DNA from 3 places in the Clostridium sp. JNZ J1-5 genome. Region 3 is predicted to be linked to each of the others. Evidence: riboswitches for the same ligand, from Rfam matches in the RefSeq annotation. Region 3 holds a riboswitch; each other region holds the start of a gene.
What was found. A riboswitch is a leader RNA that binds a small molecule or an ion and turns the genes downstream of it on or off. The one in region 3 is predicted to bind S-adenosylmethionine.

Region 1: it holds a riboswitch for S-adenosylmethionine, as region 3 does, so the genes downstream of both, ACWW38_RS07410 (O-acetylhomoserine aminocarboxypropyltransferase/cysteine synthase family protein) here and metF (methylenetetrahydrofolate reductase [NAD(P)H]) in region 3, are expected to answer to the same signal.
Region 2: it holds a riboswitch for S-adenosylmethionine, as region 3 does, so the genes downstream of both, metK (methionine adenosyltransferase) here and metF (methylenetetrahydrofolate reductase [NAD(P)H]) in region 3, are expected to answer to the same signal.

Annotation. Positions count from the first base shown of each region.
Region 1 is NZ_CM132773.1:1,562,050-1,567,567, reverse strand. It holds gene ACWW38_RS07430 (VTT domain-containing protein) at 336-995, shown strand; gene ACWW38_RS07425 (tRNA 2-thiocytidine biosynthesis TtcA family protein) at 1,093-1,959, shown strand; gene ACWW38_RS07420 (dihydrofolate reductase) at 2,019-2,513, opposite strand; gene ACWW38_RS07415 (GNAT family N-acetyltransferase) at 2,746-3,315, shown strand; SAM riboswitch class I at 3,428-3,540, shown strand; gene ACWW38_RS07410 (O-acetylhomoserine aminocarboxypropyltransferase/cysteine synthase family protein) at 3,755-5,038, shown strand; gene metA (homoserine O-acetyltransferase MetA) at 5,143-5,518, shown strand, end outside.
Region 2 is NZ_CM132773.1:2,613,319-2,618,836, forward strand. It holds gene spoIIID (sporulation transcriptional regulator SpoIIID) at 1-252, shown strand, start outside; gene mreB (rod shape-determining protein MreB) at 394-1,425, shown strand; gene yyaC (spore protease YyaC) at 1,551-2,102, opposite strand; tRNA gene ACWW38_RS12620 (tRNA-Thr) at 2,378-2,453, shown strand; tRNA gene ACWW38_RS12625 (tRNA-Tyr) at 2,459-2,543, shown strand; tRNA gene ACWW38_RS12630 (tRNA-Val) at 2,555-2,630, shown strand; tRNA gene ACWW38_RS12635 (tRNA-Tyr) at 2,680-2,764, shown strand; SAM riboswitch class I at 2,994-3,095, shown strand; gene metK (methionine adenosyltransferase) at 3,169-4,344, shown strand; gene recD2 (SF1B family DNA helicase RecD2) at 4,540-5,518, shown strand, end outside.
Region 3 is NZ_CM132773.1:3,232,341-3,237,858, forward strand. It holds gene ACWW38_RS15440 (ABC transporter permease subunit) at 1-616, shown strand, start outside; gene ACWW38_RS15445 (TIGR03915 family putative DNA repair protein) at 661-1,404, opposite strand; gene ACWW38_RS15450 (putative DNA modification/repair radical SAM protein) at 1,418-2,746, opposite strand; SAM riboswitch class I at 2,897-3,005, shown strand; gene metF (methylenetetrahydrofolate reductase [NAD(P)H]) at 3,100-3,999, shown strand; gene ACWW38_RS15460 (methionine synthase) at 4,032-4,700, shown strand; gene ACWW38_RS15465 (homocysteine S-methyltransferase family protein) at 4,690-5,518, shown strand, end outside.

The DNA of each region.
Region 1 (5,518 bases), 1.7 Mb from region 3:
CTTTTGACAGCATATATTTATCAACAGCCTAATAAATAAACTGCTAGTAAATTGTTATTGCTAACAGTTTATTTTTTTATTAAAGTTAAATATATTGGAAAAATGACGTGCCTTTTTATGCATCATAAAGAAAATTTAAGAAAAAATTAATGTGTATAGTAATTGTATAATAATAAACTAGTGCTACAATGATATTAAAGTTTTAAAAGCTTATGAATATAATCCATGAGGAAGAGAGATTATGAATAATGTAATTAAAATTATAGATAGCTAAAAATTTTAAATTAAAGATAATACCATAGATAAAAGGTATATATACAAGGGAGATTAAAAAAATGTCAGTAGAACTAGGAAAAATATTAAATGTTTTATTGAATCTAGACAAATATCTATTTAATATTGTCAACCATAATGTCACCATTACATATGTAATATTGTTTGTTATTATATTTAGTGAAGCAGGGTTAATTATAACTTCTTTTTTACCAGGAGATTCATTGATTTTTGTTACAGGAACATTGACTTCAATGAAGCTGCTAAATTTACCTCTAATTTTTGTTGTTTTATACGGTGCAGTTATATTAGGAGATACTATAAATTATTATATAGGCAAGTTCTTAGGAAAGAGAATTTTAGGTAAAGAAAGCTCCCGTTTTATAAAAAGAGAACATATTGAGAAAGCTCATATCTTTTATGATAAGCATGGGAAATTGGCTGTTATAATGGGAAGATTCATTCCAGTAGTCCGAAGTTTTATTGCCTTTGTGGCAGGGCTTGGCGCTATGAATTTTTCTAGGCTTATAGGATATGCAGCTATTGGAGGATTATTGCGTGTGCTTGTGTTTTTATTTGCAGGATATTATTTTGGAAGTTTGCAGGTAGTTAGGAATAATCTAGAAGTTGTTATTGTATTAGTAGCAACAATTTCCATGTTACCTGCTATTGTGGGAATCATAAAGCAGAGGGTTAGGCAGCATTTGGAAAATGAAAAATAATTGAATTTTTATCAATTTTGAAATAGAATATATAAGAATGTTAATTACTAAGAGAAAAGAGTAGAAAATACTTTTATAGATAAAAAGAGGTGCTAGTATGGGTAAGCTATCAGGAAGTGGTTGTGAAATATTAATCCCTTCAAGTGAAAAAAAGCCATTAAAAGATATTGAAAGAAGCATAATAAAATCATATAGAAAGCATATATGGACAAAGTTTACTAGAGCAATTAAAGATTATAAATTAGTTGAAGAAGGAGATAGAGTTGCAGTAGCAATATCTGGAGGAAAAGATAGTTTGTTAATGGCAAAGCTATTTCAAGAGCTTCAACGACATGGACAAATTAAATTCGAATTAGAATTTATTGCAATGGATCCAGGTTTTCACGATACTAATAGAAAATTACTTCTTGATAACTGTGAATATTTAAATATTCCAGTAAAAATATTTGAGTCAGGTATTTTTGAAGTGGTTGATCGTATTGCAGGGGATTATCCATGTTATATGTGTGCAAGAATGCGTCGTGGTTCTCTATATTCAAAAGCTCAAGAATTGGGATGTAATAAGTTGTCACTAGGACATCATTTTAATGATGTTATTGAAACTACATTATTAAATGTACTTTATGCTGGTAACTTTAAAACAATGAAACCTAAGCTTAAGTCTACAAATTTTGAAGGTCTAGAACTTATAAGACCACTTTACTATATACATGAAGATGACATTAAAAGATATACATCAAATTCTGGAATTACACCTATGAACTGTGGATGTATAGTAGCAGCACAAAAGACTTCAAGCAAACGTCGTGAGATTAAAGAACTTATTAGAGAATTAAAGAAAAACTTTAAGGATGTTGAAAAGTCAATTTTTCAATCAGCACAAAATGTAAATATAGATTCTATTTTAGGTTGGGAGAAAAAAGGACAAAAATATTCGTTTTTAGATTTTTACGATGAAGAATAATATGGCAAGTACCGCACTAGTAAATTAGTGCGGTATTTACATCATAAAGTATATAAGCTTTATATTTTTTCAAGAGTTAAGTAAGTGTGGTTAAATTTATTATTTTCATCTACAGTTCCTTTATGCATTTCGGTTATTTTCCAATCATTTTTATTATATCCAGGGAAAAAAGTATCTCCTTGAAAGTCATGATGTATTATGGTAAGATATATCTTCTTTGCATATGGCATCAATTCAGAAAAAATTTCTCCTCCTCCTATTACAAAGTATTCTTCTTTACTGTGAATAAGTGGATTTATTTCATCAACACTGTGGATAACTTTCACATTTATATTTTCCATATTATAATCTCTATTTCCAGTTAACACTATATGCTTTCTTCCAGGAAGTACACTTGGAAGGGCCTCAAAAGTTTTTCTACCCATAATCATTGTTTTAGTTTTAGATAGAGTTATCTCTTTAAAATGTTTTAAATCTTCAGGAATTTTCCAAGGAAGATTATTATCTTTACCAATTACATTATTTTGAGATACTGCAACTACAAAACTCAGCATATTTTTCACCTCTTTTATTAGTACTAAAATTATAACATTGAATTAATATCTGTAATATATAAGTTAAATATTTATCAAATTTATTATGAAATTTTTTAATAATTCATGTATATATGGTATAATTTTTATATAGAACAAATGTAAAGTTGAATTTAGTTGTACTTTATAAGCTTAGGTAAAATGTCTAAAGTTGTTATATATCAAATTGAAAGCAACTGCAAGGAGAATAATTATGATTAAAGGGAAAAAAGTTATAATTAGACAGCTAGAACTAGGAGATGAAGAATATTTTCACAAATGGTGGAATGATGAGCTGATGATGGAGCATTCAGGAAATGCTTTTGGAACTTTACAAAGCAAAGATAGTATAAGAAAATGTATTGTAGATCAAATTGAAGATTGTTCTATGTTTCCTGAAAGCAAAAGATTCATTATACTAAGAAAAGATGATTTAGTTCCTATTGGTGAAATCAATTATATGAACTGGGATGCAAGAAACCAAAAGGCTGAAATAGGTATAAAAATATGTTATATAAAAGAGCAAGAAAAAGGATATGGCTATGATGCACTATATTATTTTATTGATTTTCTATTCAAATTTTTAAATTTAAATAAAATAGAATTAACTACTATGATAGATAATATAAAAGCTCAAGGACTGTACAAAAGATTAGGTTTTAAAGAAGTAGGTATAATTAGAGAAGCTTATTTTGACAGCAGGATTGGTATATTTTCTAGTGTAGTATTTATGGACTTATTGAAAAGTGATTGGAAAGAAATAAAATCAAGCTCAATAATATAAAACACAAAACACGTAGGCAAGTACTTACGTGTTTTTATATAAATTGTAAAAAACTTCTTGACACACAATGAAATCATGTGTAAAATTAATTTTAAAATTGAATAAAAGATTAATCTTATCAAGAGTGGTTGAGGGACTGGCCCGATGAAACCCGGCAACAGCTAGTTTAAAGCTTTAAACTAGAAATGTGCTAATTCCTGCAGGAAATATCCTGAAAGATAAGAAGGGAGTAGGCTATTTAAATTAATAGTCTAATGCATAAGTAATTATAACCGCTTCTTATCGAGAGATTGAAGCGGTTTTTTTTATGCAAAATAGTATAACGCGTTAAACTAACACTAATGAACATGTAGGGGGCTACATGGAAAGTTTTAAATGAATGTAAAAATCAGCATTCATTTAAAACAGAGCATAAATTATGTAAAAGGGGGCAATTTTTATGAGTAAAAATTGGAAAAAGGGGACTATATGTATACAAGGAGGATATACGCCAAAAGCAGGAGAGACAAGAGTATTACCAATTTATCAAAGCACAACTTATAAATATGAGGATCCAGACCAAGTAGCAGCATTATTCGATTTAGAGGCAGAGGGGCATATGTATTCTAGAATCAGTAATCCTACTGTAGCTGCCTTTGAAGAAAAAGTTAGTGCTCTTGAAGGGGGCGTTGGAGCTGTCGCTGTATCAGCAGGTCAAACAGCTACTGCTTTAGCTATATTAAACATTTGTAAAACAGGAGATCATGTAGTTGCTGCATCTACACTTTATGGCGGAACTTTTAGTCTGCTTTCAACAACCTTAAAGAAATTTGGAATAGATGTAACTTTTGTAAATCCAGATTCAGATGAAGAAGAAATATTAAAGTGCTTTAAAGAAAATACAAGAGCTATTTTTGGTGAGACCATAGGGAATCCAGGATTAAATATTTTGGATTTTGAAAAGTTTTCATCAGTCGCAAAGAAAAAGCAAGTGCCTTTTATTGTAGATAATACAATAGCAACTCCATATCTTTGCAACCCGCTAAAACTTGGAGCTAATATAGTTGTTCATTCTACAACAAAATATATTGACGGTCATGCTACCAGTATAGGTGGAATCATTGTAGATGGTGGAAATTTCAATTGGGACAATGGAAAATATCTAGAGCTTATAGAACCAGATCCAAGTTACCATGGAGTTAAATATGTTGAGAAGTTTGGAAATGCAGCATATATAGTGAAAGTTCGTGTTCAGCTTTTAAGAGACCTAGGAACTTGCACAAGTCCTTTTAATGCCTTTTTATTTAATCTGGGACTTGAAACACTACATTTAAGAATGGAAAGACATAGTGAAAATGCTTTTAAGTTAGCTAAATACCTAGAGAAACATGAAAAAGTAAGCTGGGTAAGCTATCCTCTCCTTGAAAGCCATACTACCTATCCTCTAGCTAAAAAATATTTGCCTAAAGGGGCTAGCGGTATATTAACTTTTGGAATAAATGGAGGAATTGAAGCAGGTAAGAAATTCATTAGAAATCTAGAATTAGCTGCTTTAGTAGTTCATTTAGGAGATGCAAGAACATCAGTAATTCATCCTGCTAGTACAACACATAGACAATTGAATGAAGAGCAGCAGGTAGCATCAGGAGTTACACCAGACTTAATTAGGGTTTCTGTAGGAATCGAAGATATTGAAGATATTATAGCTGATTTTCAACAGTCTTTAGAGAATTTAGGGAACTAATCCGATGACTACCCGCTCTAATACTCTCATGGGAGTAAAAACTCCCTCCGAAGCAAAGAACTCTGTTAATATAAGTATTATAATAAGATAAGGAGAAAGAAAGTATGCCAATTATAATACCCAAAAATCTTCCTGCAGCAAAAATTCTTGGGGATGAAAATGTATTTGTGATGTATGAAGATAGAGCATTACATCAAGATATCAGACCTTTAAAAATAGTTATACTGAATTTAATGCCAACCAAAATTCAAACAGAAACTCAAATTTTAAGATTACTTGGGAATACTCCTCTTCAAGTGGAGATTAAATTACTTCATATTGAAGAGCACAAATCAAAAAATACATCTGAGGAGCATTTAGAAAGCTTCTATAATAGCTTTAAAGATATAAAAGATGAAAAGTTTGATGGCATGATAATAACTGGTGCGCCAATTGAGCATTTAGATTTTAAAGAGGTCGATTACTGGAATGAACTAAAAG
Region 2 (5,518 bases), 620 kb from region 3:
AAAGATTACATTGAAGAAAGAGTTCTTGAAGTAGCAAGATATATAATAGAATCTAAAGCTACAATAAGAAAAACAGCCAAAGTCTTCGGAGTAAGTAAAAGTACAATACACAAAGATATGACAGAGAGGTTACCTAAAATTAATCCTCAAGTAGCTAAAGAGGCTAAGGATGTATTGGATTTAAATAAATCAGAAAGACATATTAGGGGCGGTAAAGCAACTAAAATGAAATATAAAACAATAGAAGGTTAATAATTCCTAATTAAGCTCAAAAATAAAGGTTTTTTTTGTAATACTATGGAATAAATGAGTATTAACGTATATAATAAGTATAGATAATAGTAGAAAATATACAATGTAATATAATACGAAAGAGCAGGAGTGAAATTAGGAATGTTTTTTAGAATGAGTACAGATATGGGAATAGATTTAGGTACAGCAACAGTTCTAGTGTATATCAAAGGGAAAGGAATTGTTTTGAAGGAGCCTTCAGTTGTAGCCATTGATAAAAATGCAAATAGAGTATTGGCAGTAGGCGAAGAAGCTAGACAAATGATTGGAAGAACTCCAGGCAACATAGTTGCAATTCGTCCTTTAAGGGATGGGGTAATATCAGATTATGATATAACAGAAAAGATGTTAAAACATTTTATTAGAAAAGCCTGTGGAAAAAGAAGAGTAGGTGCTCCTAGAGTTGTAATTTGTGTTCCTTGTGAAGCTACTGAAGTAGAAAAGAGAGCTGTTAAGGACGCAGCTGTTAATGCAGGAGCAAAAAAAGTGTTCTTAATAGAAGAGCCTTTGGCAGCAGCTATTGGAGCTGGGTTAGATATAACAAAAGCTAGTGGTAATATGGTAATAGACATTGGAGGGGGAACGACAGACATAGCAGTAATCTCTCTTGGTGGAATGGTTGTAAGAAGTTCCATTAAAGTTGCCGGGGATAGCTTCGATGAATCAATAATAAAGTACATAAGAAAAAAACATAAACTCATGATTGGAGAAAGAACAGCAGAAGAATTAAAGATGAATATTGGAACCGCATATAAAAGAGAAGAGAATATAAGTATGGAAATAAGAGGAAGAGATCTAATAACAGGACTCCCTAAAAATATAAGTGTATCCTCAGAAGAGATGAGAGAAGCATTGAGTGAGGCGGTAAATGCTATTGCAGATTGTACTCACTCAGTTTTAGAAAAAACTCCACCTGAATTAGCAGCAGATATAGCTGATAGAGGAATTGTAATGACAGGTGGCGGATCCTTATTAAATGGATTGGATAAGTTAATAGAGGAAGTAACTAAAGTTCCCGTACATGTTGCTCAAGATTCAGTTTCATCAGTTGCTCTAGGCACTGGAGATGTACTAAGCTACCTAGATAAGATTGATGCATCTTATAAGGGGCAGGATATAAACCTAATAGACTAATATATATACTTATTATATAAGTTATAAAATATACGCTCTATAATCTTAAAATTATGGAGCGTATATTTTATTTAAAATTATTTTGGAATTATGAGAAGTTAAGGATAGCTTAAAACATATGATATTTATATTATGTTATCCATATTTTTATCATGTAATTGTGAAAGGTAATATGAATGGATTAGAGAGTGAGTAATGACTTTGGCCATTTCCATAATTAAATCTAGGCGTATATTCCTATTTGTAAATAGCTCGTTATTATCACTAGAGTCCACAATACCTATTATGGAGGTTTCCCCAACTTCAGGTAAAATTTTACCTACACCTTTTCCAGGATGTATAGGATAATCGCGAGCTTGTATTTCCCCTATGTTTTTCATTTCTCCTAAACAAGCATCAACGCCTATTATACTAGAAGAGGGATGAAGTTTTTTTATCTGCTGAAGCTGTTTATCTATATTTAAAGCGTGTATAGGTTCAGAAATAGTTCCATATACTTTTAGTGGGAAGTTTTCATTTTTTAATAATGTTCCTACTAATGGCCCTAGACAATCTCCTATACATCTGTCAGTACCAATACATACTATAACAGAATTTTCATCCATGTAATCTTTTAAAAAATATGCTATTTCGTAATAAGATAGATTATCTTTATAGTGGACTCTGACTTTATTCAAGAACGACACCTCCTTGATAATTTATATGAAAAGCATATATACTATATGAAATAAAAATTAATAAAAAAAGAAAATATAATAGAATTAAAAGGAAAAAGGAGATGAATAATTGATATAAATGTATAAGTAATTCGAAGTAATGTGGTGAAATTAAGAGCAATATGCTTGTAATTTCATTTAAATAACAAAAGTTAGAGTTGAAATAAGTGCTAGTTCTAGGTATACTAATATTCGTTGACGCGGTAAAACGCTGAAAATAAAAAATAAATAAGCATGCTGGCATGGCTCAACTGGTAGAGCAACTGACTTGTAATCAGTAGGTTCCGGGTTCAAGTCCTGGTGCCAGCACCAATTTCGGAGGAGTTCCCGAGTGGCCAAAGGGGGCAGACTGTAAATCTGTTACGTTTCGTTTCGATGGTTCGAATCCATCCTCCTCCACCATATAAATAAATGGGCGCATAGCTCAGCTGGGAGAGCATCTGCCTTACAAGCAGGGGGTCACAGGTTCGAGCCCTGTTGTGCCCACCATTTATTTTTAGAGAAGTTGGTAGCTGTTAAGTTTTTTAAAAGTTAATATGGAGGAGTTCCCGAGTGGCCAAAGGGGGCAGACTGTAAATCTGTTACGTTTCGTTTCGATGGTTCGAATCCATCCTCCTCCACCATAGAAGACATCAATGTTGATGTCTTTTTTTATTTTTGTTTTATATGAATGTTGATTTTAAATTCAGTTAAAACCTCCTATTTTTAAATTTATATAAATCAAATTAAATATTTGTATAAAATAAATATTTGTAAAATTAATGATAAGTTAAGCTTCATGTTATTGACATGGATATTATACTGTGATAATATTATTTTGCTTAAGTAAAATTAAATAATAGATAAGAAAAAATCTTATCAAGAGAGGTGGAGGGACTGGCCCTGTGAAACCCAGCAACCGGTACTGTTGTACTAAGGTGCTAATTCCTGCAGATTTAATCTGCAAGATAAGAAATCATGATAATCACGCAATCAACCTCTTCAATTAAGAAGGGGTTTTATTTTTTTTTAGAAAGGAGATTTTAGAATGAGAAGATTGTTTACTTCAGAATCAGTAACAGAAGGACATCCAGATAAAATGTGTGACCAAATTTCAGATGCTATTTTGGATGCTATTTTAGAAAAAGATCCTAATGGAAGGGTAGCTTGTGAAACGGCGGTTACAACTGGAATGGTTATGGTTATGGGAGAAATATCCACGAACTGTTATGTTGATATTTCAAAGCTTGTAAGAGAAGTCGTTACAGATATAGGATATACAAGAGCTAAATATGGATTTGACGCTGAAACATGTGCTGTATTGACAGCAATTGATGAACAATCAGTAGATATAGCTATGGGTGTAGATGAAGCCCTAGAGTCAAGAGAAGGTGAAAAAGACGAAGTTGAGGCAATAGGAGCTGGAGATCAAGGACTTATGTTTGGATTTGCTTCTAATGAAACACCAGAATATATGCCTCTTCCTATAAGTATGGCACATAAGCTTTCAAGAAGATTAACAGAGGTTAGAAAGAACGGTATATTACCATACTTAAGACCGGATGGTAAAACTCAAGTTACAGTTGAATATGAGGATGATAAACCTGTAAGAATAGATGCTATAGTTGTTTCAACTCAACATGATCCAGAAGTTACACAAGAGCAAATACGTAAAAATCTTATGGAACATGTAATAAGATTTATAATTCCTAATGAATGGTTAGATGACAAAACAAAGTACTACATAAATCCAACAGGAAGATTTGTTATCGGTGGACCACATGGAGATACAGGATTAACAGGAAGAAAGATTATAGTTGATACTTATGGTGGATACGGAAGACATGGTGGCGGAGCTTTTTCAGGAAAAGATCCAACAAAAGTTGACAGATCAGCAGCTTACGCAGCAAGATGGGTTGCTAAAAACTTGGTAGCAGCTGGAGTTGCAGATAAACTTGAAATAGGTTTAGCTTATGCGATAGGTGTTGCTCGCCCAGTATCACTTTTAGTAAATACTTTTGGAACAGGAAAAGTTGAAGACGATAAAATAGTAGAAATAGTTAACAAAGTATTTGACTTAAGACCTGGTGCAATAATTAGAGATTTAGAATTAAGAAGACCATTATATAGACAAACAGCAGCTTATGGGCACTTTGGAAGAACTGATGTAGAACTTCCATGGGAACAGCTAGATAAAGTAGAAGCTATCAAAAAATATATATAATAATTGAATTAAACATTTTAGTATAAAAAGCTAATATCATAGTGATATTAGCTTTTTTTATATGGAGCAGATAAGTAGCTTTAGGTTTATTAAATAAAATCATGGTAAAAATATTAAATAATACATAATAGTTGAGAAGTGTTAGGCATATACCTTATAATTAACTTAAGTTAATTATATTTTAGGAGCGATTTTATGGCTGAAGTACAAGGAACAGTAGAGGGAATAGTTTTTAAAAACGAAAATAATGGATATGTAGTAGCACATATAAAGGATAAGAAAAAGAAAATCACTATAACTGGATTCATACCTTATATATCAGAAGGGCAAAATTTAAAAATTCAGGGTGAATGGTTTAATCATCCTCAATTTGGTGAACAATTTAAAGTGAGTTCATGTGAAGAGATAGTTCCAACTTCACTAGAGGGAATAGAAAAATATCTATCTTCAGGTATAATATCAGGAATAGGACCAGTTACTGCAAAAAAAATTGTAGAGCACTTTGGGGAAGAAACCTTAGAGATATTAGATGAAAATATAGAAAGATTAAAAGAAATAGATGGTATAGGAATAAAAAAGATAGAGACTATATCTAAATCTTATGCAAAACAAAGAGAGATAAGGAATATAATGGTGTTCCTTCAGACTTATGGAGTTACTGTTAAGCAATGTATTAAAATCCATAAAAGATACGGAGCAAATTCAATAAATGCAGTGAAAGAGAATCCATATGCTTTAACCGATGAAATCTCAGGTATTGGATTCAAAACAGCTGATAAAATAGCAAGAAGCCTAGGGATAGAGAGTAATTCTCCATTTAGAATACAGTGTGGTATAAGATATATAGTAAATCAATTTTGTAGTATGGGAAATACATACATGCCTTTAACTAAGTTGACTAAAGAAGCCCAAAGTATACTAGGAATTCCAAATGAAGATATAATTCAAAATATACAGGAATCCGTTCTAAATGGAAAACTTAAGGTAGAGATAATCAACAATGAGGAATGTGTATTTACCATGCCTTATTATTATTGTGAACTATCTGTTACAAGCAAGATACTTACGCTTTCCACCAGTAGCTATGATAATATTAAAATTGATATAGATGAAGAAATAAAAAGTTTTGAAAAAAATAATAATATTACTTTTGCTCCAACTCAAATTGAGGCCA
Region 3 (5,518 bases):
TATGAAATTTTTGCTGACACAGCCAGTTTCAAGGGGAAAGGTATTATTTTCAAAGTTTATAGCTTTAATACTTTCTTCTTCAATAATTATAGTAGTGATAGAAATTTTAGCATTTCTAATCATGGGGCTTATATTTAGTTTTGGAAATATGGACTATCCAGTAACTACAGGAACTAGGTTTATGTATGATTTAACTGTCAAAGGCGAAATGGGACAAAAAGCAATAACAGCAATAGCTGGAAGTTCTCACATTATACCTATGTGGAAATATATAGTTCAAATGTTTGGAATTCAAATATTATTCATAATAGCATCAGCATCTTTTGCTTTCTTATTATCAACTGTTGTAAAGAGCAGTATGGTATCTATGGCAAGTACTACAGTTATAATAATAGCATTTACTATAGCTCAAACAATACCTTATATAAATAAATATGCTCATTACTTATTTACTACTTTTGGAGATCCTTCAAAAATAATAACAGGAAATATTGCACTAAGGTCTAACAATCCTGTTATTACACCAACTTTCTCTATAGCTATACTTTTAGGATGGACAATAGTAAGTTACGTTATTTCCCATGTAGTATTTAAAAAGAGAGATATATTAATATAAAATATTTTAGACCTTACTAGGATTTACTAGTAAGGTCTTTAAAATTAATTGACTTCTGTTAGAAAGCTCCAATAACGCTTTGGCATATGTGCCATTTGAAGTTTTGGATTTATTCTATCCTTAATAGTGGTGCTTTTGAAATAGCTTTTCCATAATTCTTCATAAAGAGAATTACCATGCTTGCTAAGCAAGGTTAATCCATATTCTTTAGAAAGTTCAGTAATAGACCAATCAGTTTTGTCATATACAGCGGCTATTCCTCTTTTTAGGTCATGAATAATAAAATTTTCATTAGAAAGACGCTTAGTAAAATGAGGAGTTATAAGTGCTAGTATATTATGATCTGGCTCTATAGGTGAGTAGAGAAATTTATTATTTATACTGTTAAATCTAACAAAACCAAGCATTCTATGATATTCTCCAAATACTTTCTTTACTATTTGATGTACTCTTAGTACACAATCTTTGTAAAGATGCATATCTAAATCTTTCCCTAATTTAAAACCAAGTTTTATGTATTTATAGATTAAAGTACTAGAGCCTTCTATATCAGAGAGATACACATAAAATACATATCTTAAAGAATTATAAGAAATTTTATTTCTAATAGCATCATAAACCTTAGAAAATTTGGACATATCTTTTTTTATATAAATCGGATTTGTTATAAGAGTAGGAATAAATTCATCTTCTCTAAATATTTCTTCAGGTTTATCTTTTCTGTAATATGCCTCATATATTGATGTTAATAGGCCTTCAAAACTGCCATCATAGATATAGCAAATCATTTATTTCACCTTCTTAAAGTTCTCCAGTGATGCTTGTATAAGCATCATCTGGGCGGTATATGGCTGGAGGAGAGGAGAGAAAAGAAAGCTGTTCATAATTTTTTTTAGCATTATAGATAGGATTTGATTTAAATTTATTAGTTGCATCACTTACTAACTTTTCTCTTATTAATATATCTTTAAAATCTACTTGACCATAATATCTTCCGTTGCAGGTTATAAAATATTGAGCTCTTTTTAGAACCACACCCAACTTTTTTAAATCCTCAAAACTTAAAGAGTGGACTCTTCTAGCAAGGGCAATTTTCCGTACTGATTTTACTCCAATACCAGGTATTTTTATAAGATCTTTTGCATAGGCTTTATTAATCTCTATTGGAAATTTATCTATATTTCTAAGAGCCCAATCAGTTTTAGGGTCCAGGTGTACATCGAAATTTGGATTGTTTTCATTTAACAAATCCTTTGCCGAAAATCCGTAAAATCTAAGAAGCCAGTCTGCTTGGTAAAGTCTATGTTCTCTTAATAGAGGAGGACTATTTAGTGCAGGTAACTTTGGATTATTTGATACTGGCACATAAGCTGAATAGTAGACTCTTTTTAATCCAAAGCGTTTATATAGATTTTCAGAGAGCTTTAAAATATGCAAATCACTTTCAGGTGTTGCACCAATAATAAGCTGGCTACTCTGGCCTGCTGGAACGAAAGAAGGAGCATTTCTATATAACTTTTTTTCATATTTTGAAACAGCAATTTGAGATCCTATAAAAGACATAGGTTTTAATATATTTTCTTTAGTTTTTTGCGGAGCTAGTAACTTAAGACTAGATGAGGAAGGAAGTTCAATATTTATACTCATTCTATCTACAAGTTCCCCAGCTTTCTTAATTAATATTGGATCTGCTCCCGGTATTGCTTTTATATGTATATATCCATTAAAGTTATGTTCATTTCTAAGTTTAGATACAACTTTTAGCATCTGTTCCATAGTATAGTTAGGATTTTTAAAAACTGCAGAACTTAAGAATAAGCCTTCAATATAATTACGTTTATAAAAATTTATTGTTAAGTCAGCTATTTCATCAGGGGTAAAAGTTGCTCTAGGAAGGTCATTAGAATATCTATTTATACAGTAGGCACAATCATAACAGCAGTAGTTTGTAAGTAAAATTTTAAGTAATGAAATACATCTTCCATCTGCAGTAAAACTATGGCATATTCCACTAGAGCTGGCATTGCCTATACCTCCTTTAGAATTTTTTCTGCTACTTCCACTGGAAGAACAGGAAACATCATATTTAGCTGCATCTGATAGTATCTTTAACTTTTCCAACATATCCATAATAGTTCTCCTATACCAATTATATCTTAAATATATATTACCGAACATAAGTTCGTATGTAAATATATTATTACCTAAAAAAGTTATTTTATTTTACATTGACAGCATAATATAAAAGTATTAGAATAGTTTTTAATTAAATAGAAAGAATTCTTATCATGAGAGGTGGAGGGACTGGCCCTTTGAAACCCGACAACCGGTATTAAAAAAATACAACGGTGTCAAATCCTGCAAAATCTTTGATTTTGAGAGATAAGAAAGCTGCTAAAATTAGTTAAGTGTAAATTATGTAAAGATATTTAAGCTGCTTTTCTTATGGGAAAGCAGCTTTTTTATTTAAAAGGGGGCATTTTATGTTTATAAAAAATTTGTTTTTAAATAAAAAACCTGTAATTTCATTTGAAATATTTCCGCCTAAAAAAGATTATTCAATTGAAAGTATCTATAAAACTATAGATGCTTTGGCGCCTTTAAATCCTGATTATATAAGTGTGACTTACGGTGCTGGGGGCGGCACTAGTAAGAACGCAACAGTTGAAATAGCGTCTATTATAAAGAATAAATATAATATAGAATCTTTAGCACACTTAACTTGTATAGCATCTTCAAAGGAAGAAATAGATAATATTTTGGATGAATTAAAGAAAAATAATATAGAAAATGTTCTTGCTCTTAGAGGAGATTTTCCACAAGATCCTAATTTGAAATTTCCAAACCCTATCCATTACACACATGCTGTGGATTTAGTAGAGCATATAAAAAAAGATAGCTATTTTTGTATAGGAGGGACATGTTATCCAGAAGGACATATTGAATGCAGGAGTATTGTAGATGATTTGTTTAATTTAAAAAATAAAGTTGAAAAAGGTACTGACTTCCTCATTACCCAGCTATTTTTCGATAATAATATTTTTTATAACTTTAAAGAAAAAACAGAACTTATGAAGATAGATATTCCTATAGAAGTTGGCATAATGCCAGTTGTAAATAGTAGACAGATTAAGAGAATAACTTCTCTTTGCGGAGCTCATGTTCCGGATAAGTTTGTAAAAATACTTGATAAATATATAGACAGACCTGAGGCTTTAAAGGATGCTGGAATTGCTTATGCTACTGAGCAGATTATTGATTTATTATCTTCTGGAATTGATGGTATTCATATTTATACTATGAATAATCCAGAGGTAGCTAAGAAAATAGTAGCTAATATATCGTCAATAGTAACTGCATTAAATAGTTTTAATATAGCATAAGACTAAAAATAAAAATTATAGGAGGAAGATATTTGTACATTGATAGAGATGAAGTTTTAAGATATTTAGGATATAAAAGAGGAATAATATATGATGAAGTTTGGAGTCTTATTAATAAATCTATTGAAGAAATAAAAAACTATATTAACTATAGATATACCTATAAGATTTTTGATATAAAAATAGATAATAGTGAAGTAAAAATAATTGGAAGTAAATTGGTATTTGAAGGTAGGGATATAGCAGAGCATCTTAAAGATTCAAAAATGTGTGCTGTTTTAGCAATGACTTTAGGAAATGAGATAGAAACAAAAATAAAGTATTATGAAAAGGTTAATCTTACAAAAGCTTTAATACTAGATGCATGTGCATCCACTGCTATAGAATGGATTTGTGAAGAGGTTCAGAGCTTAATAAAAGAAGAAGCTAAAATATATGGCTTAGGAATAACTTATAGATATAGTCCGGGATATGGAGATTTTCCAATAGATATTCAATCAAAAATATTAAATGTTTTAGAAACACAAAAAAATATTGGACTTACAGTTACTGAAGAAAATATTTTAATACCAAGAAAATCAATAACAGCCATTATAGGATTTCAAGATAAAAATATAGTAAGCAATCATCCTGGGTGCAGAAAGTGCAATAATTCTAGATGGTGTGAATTTAAGAGAGGAGGTAGCTATTGTGGAGATTAAAAATATACTAAAAGAAAGATTTCTATTCTTCGATGGAGCTATGGGTACAATGCTTCAGAAAGAGGGACTTGCTGCTGGAGAAATTCCAGAAGTGTATAATATTTTGAATCCAGATATAATAAAAAGTATACACGAAAAATATATTAAGGCTGGTTCAAATGTAATAACTACTAATACATTTGGAGCAAATGAATTAAAGCTTAAGGAAACAAAGTATTCTGTAGAAGAGATTATAACTAAAGCAGTAGCAATTTCAAAAGAAGCTAAAGGAGAAAAATATATAGCTCTTGATATAGGGCCAATTGGCCAAATGCTTAAACCTATAGGAACATTGAGCTTTGAAAGGGCTTATGAAATTTTTAAAAGGCAAGTAGTGGCTGGAGTTAATGCAGGGTGTGATTTTATATTGATAGAAACTATATCAGATTTATATGAAGCAAAGGCGGCAGTTTTAGCTGCAAAAGAAAACTGTGATTTACCTGTATTTTGTACTATGACTTTTGGGGAAAAAGAAAGAACCTTTACGGGAACAGACCCTCTTAGTATGGTTATTCTTTTAGAAGGATTAGGTGTTGATGCACTTGGGGTAAACTGTTCATTAGGTCCAAAAGAAGTAATACCTATAGTAGAAAAAATTTTACAATATTCATCTATTCCAGTTATAGTTCAGCCAAATGCAGGACTGCCTAAGGTTTTAAAGGGAGAGACAATTTATAATATAACTCCAAAAGAATTTGCATATTATATGAAAATTTTGGCTAAAAAAGGTGTGAGAATACTAGGTGGATGTTGTGGCACAAATGAGGAGTACATAAAAA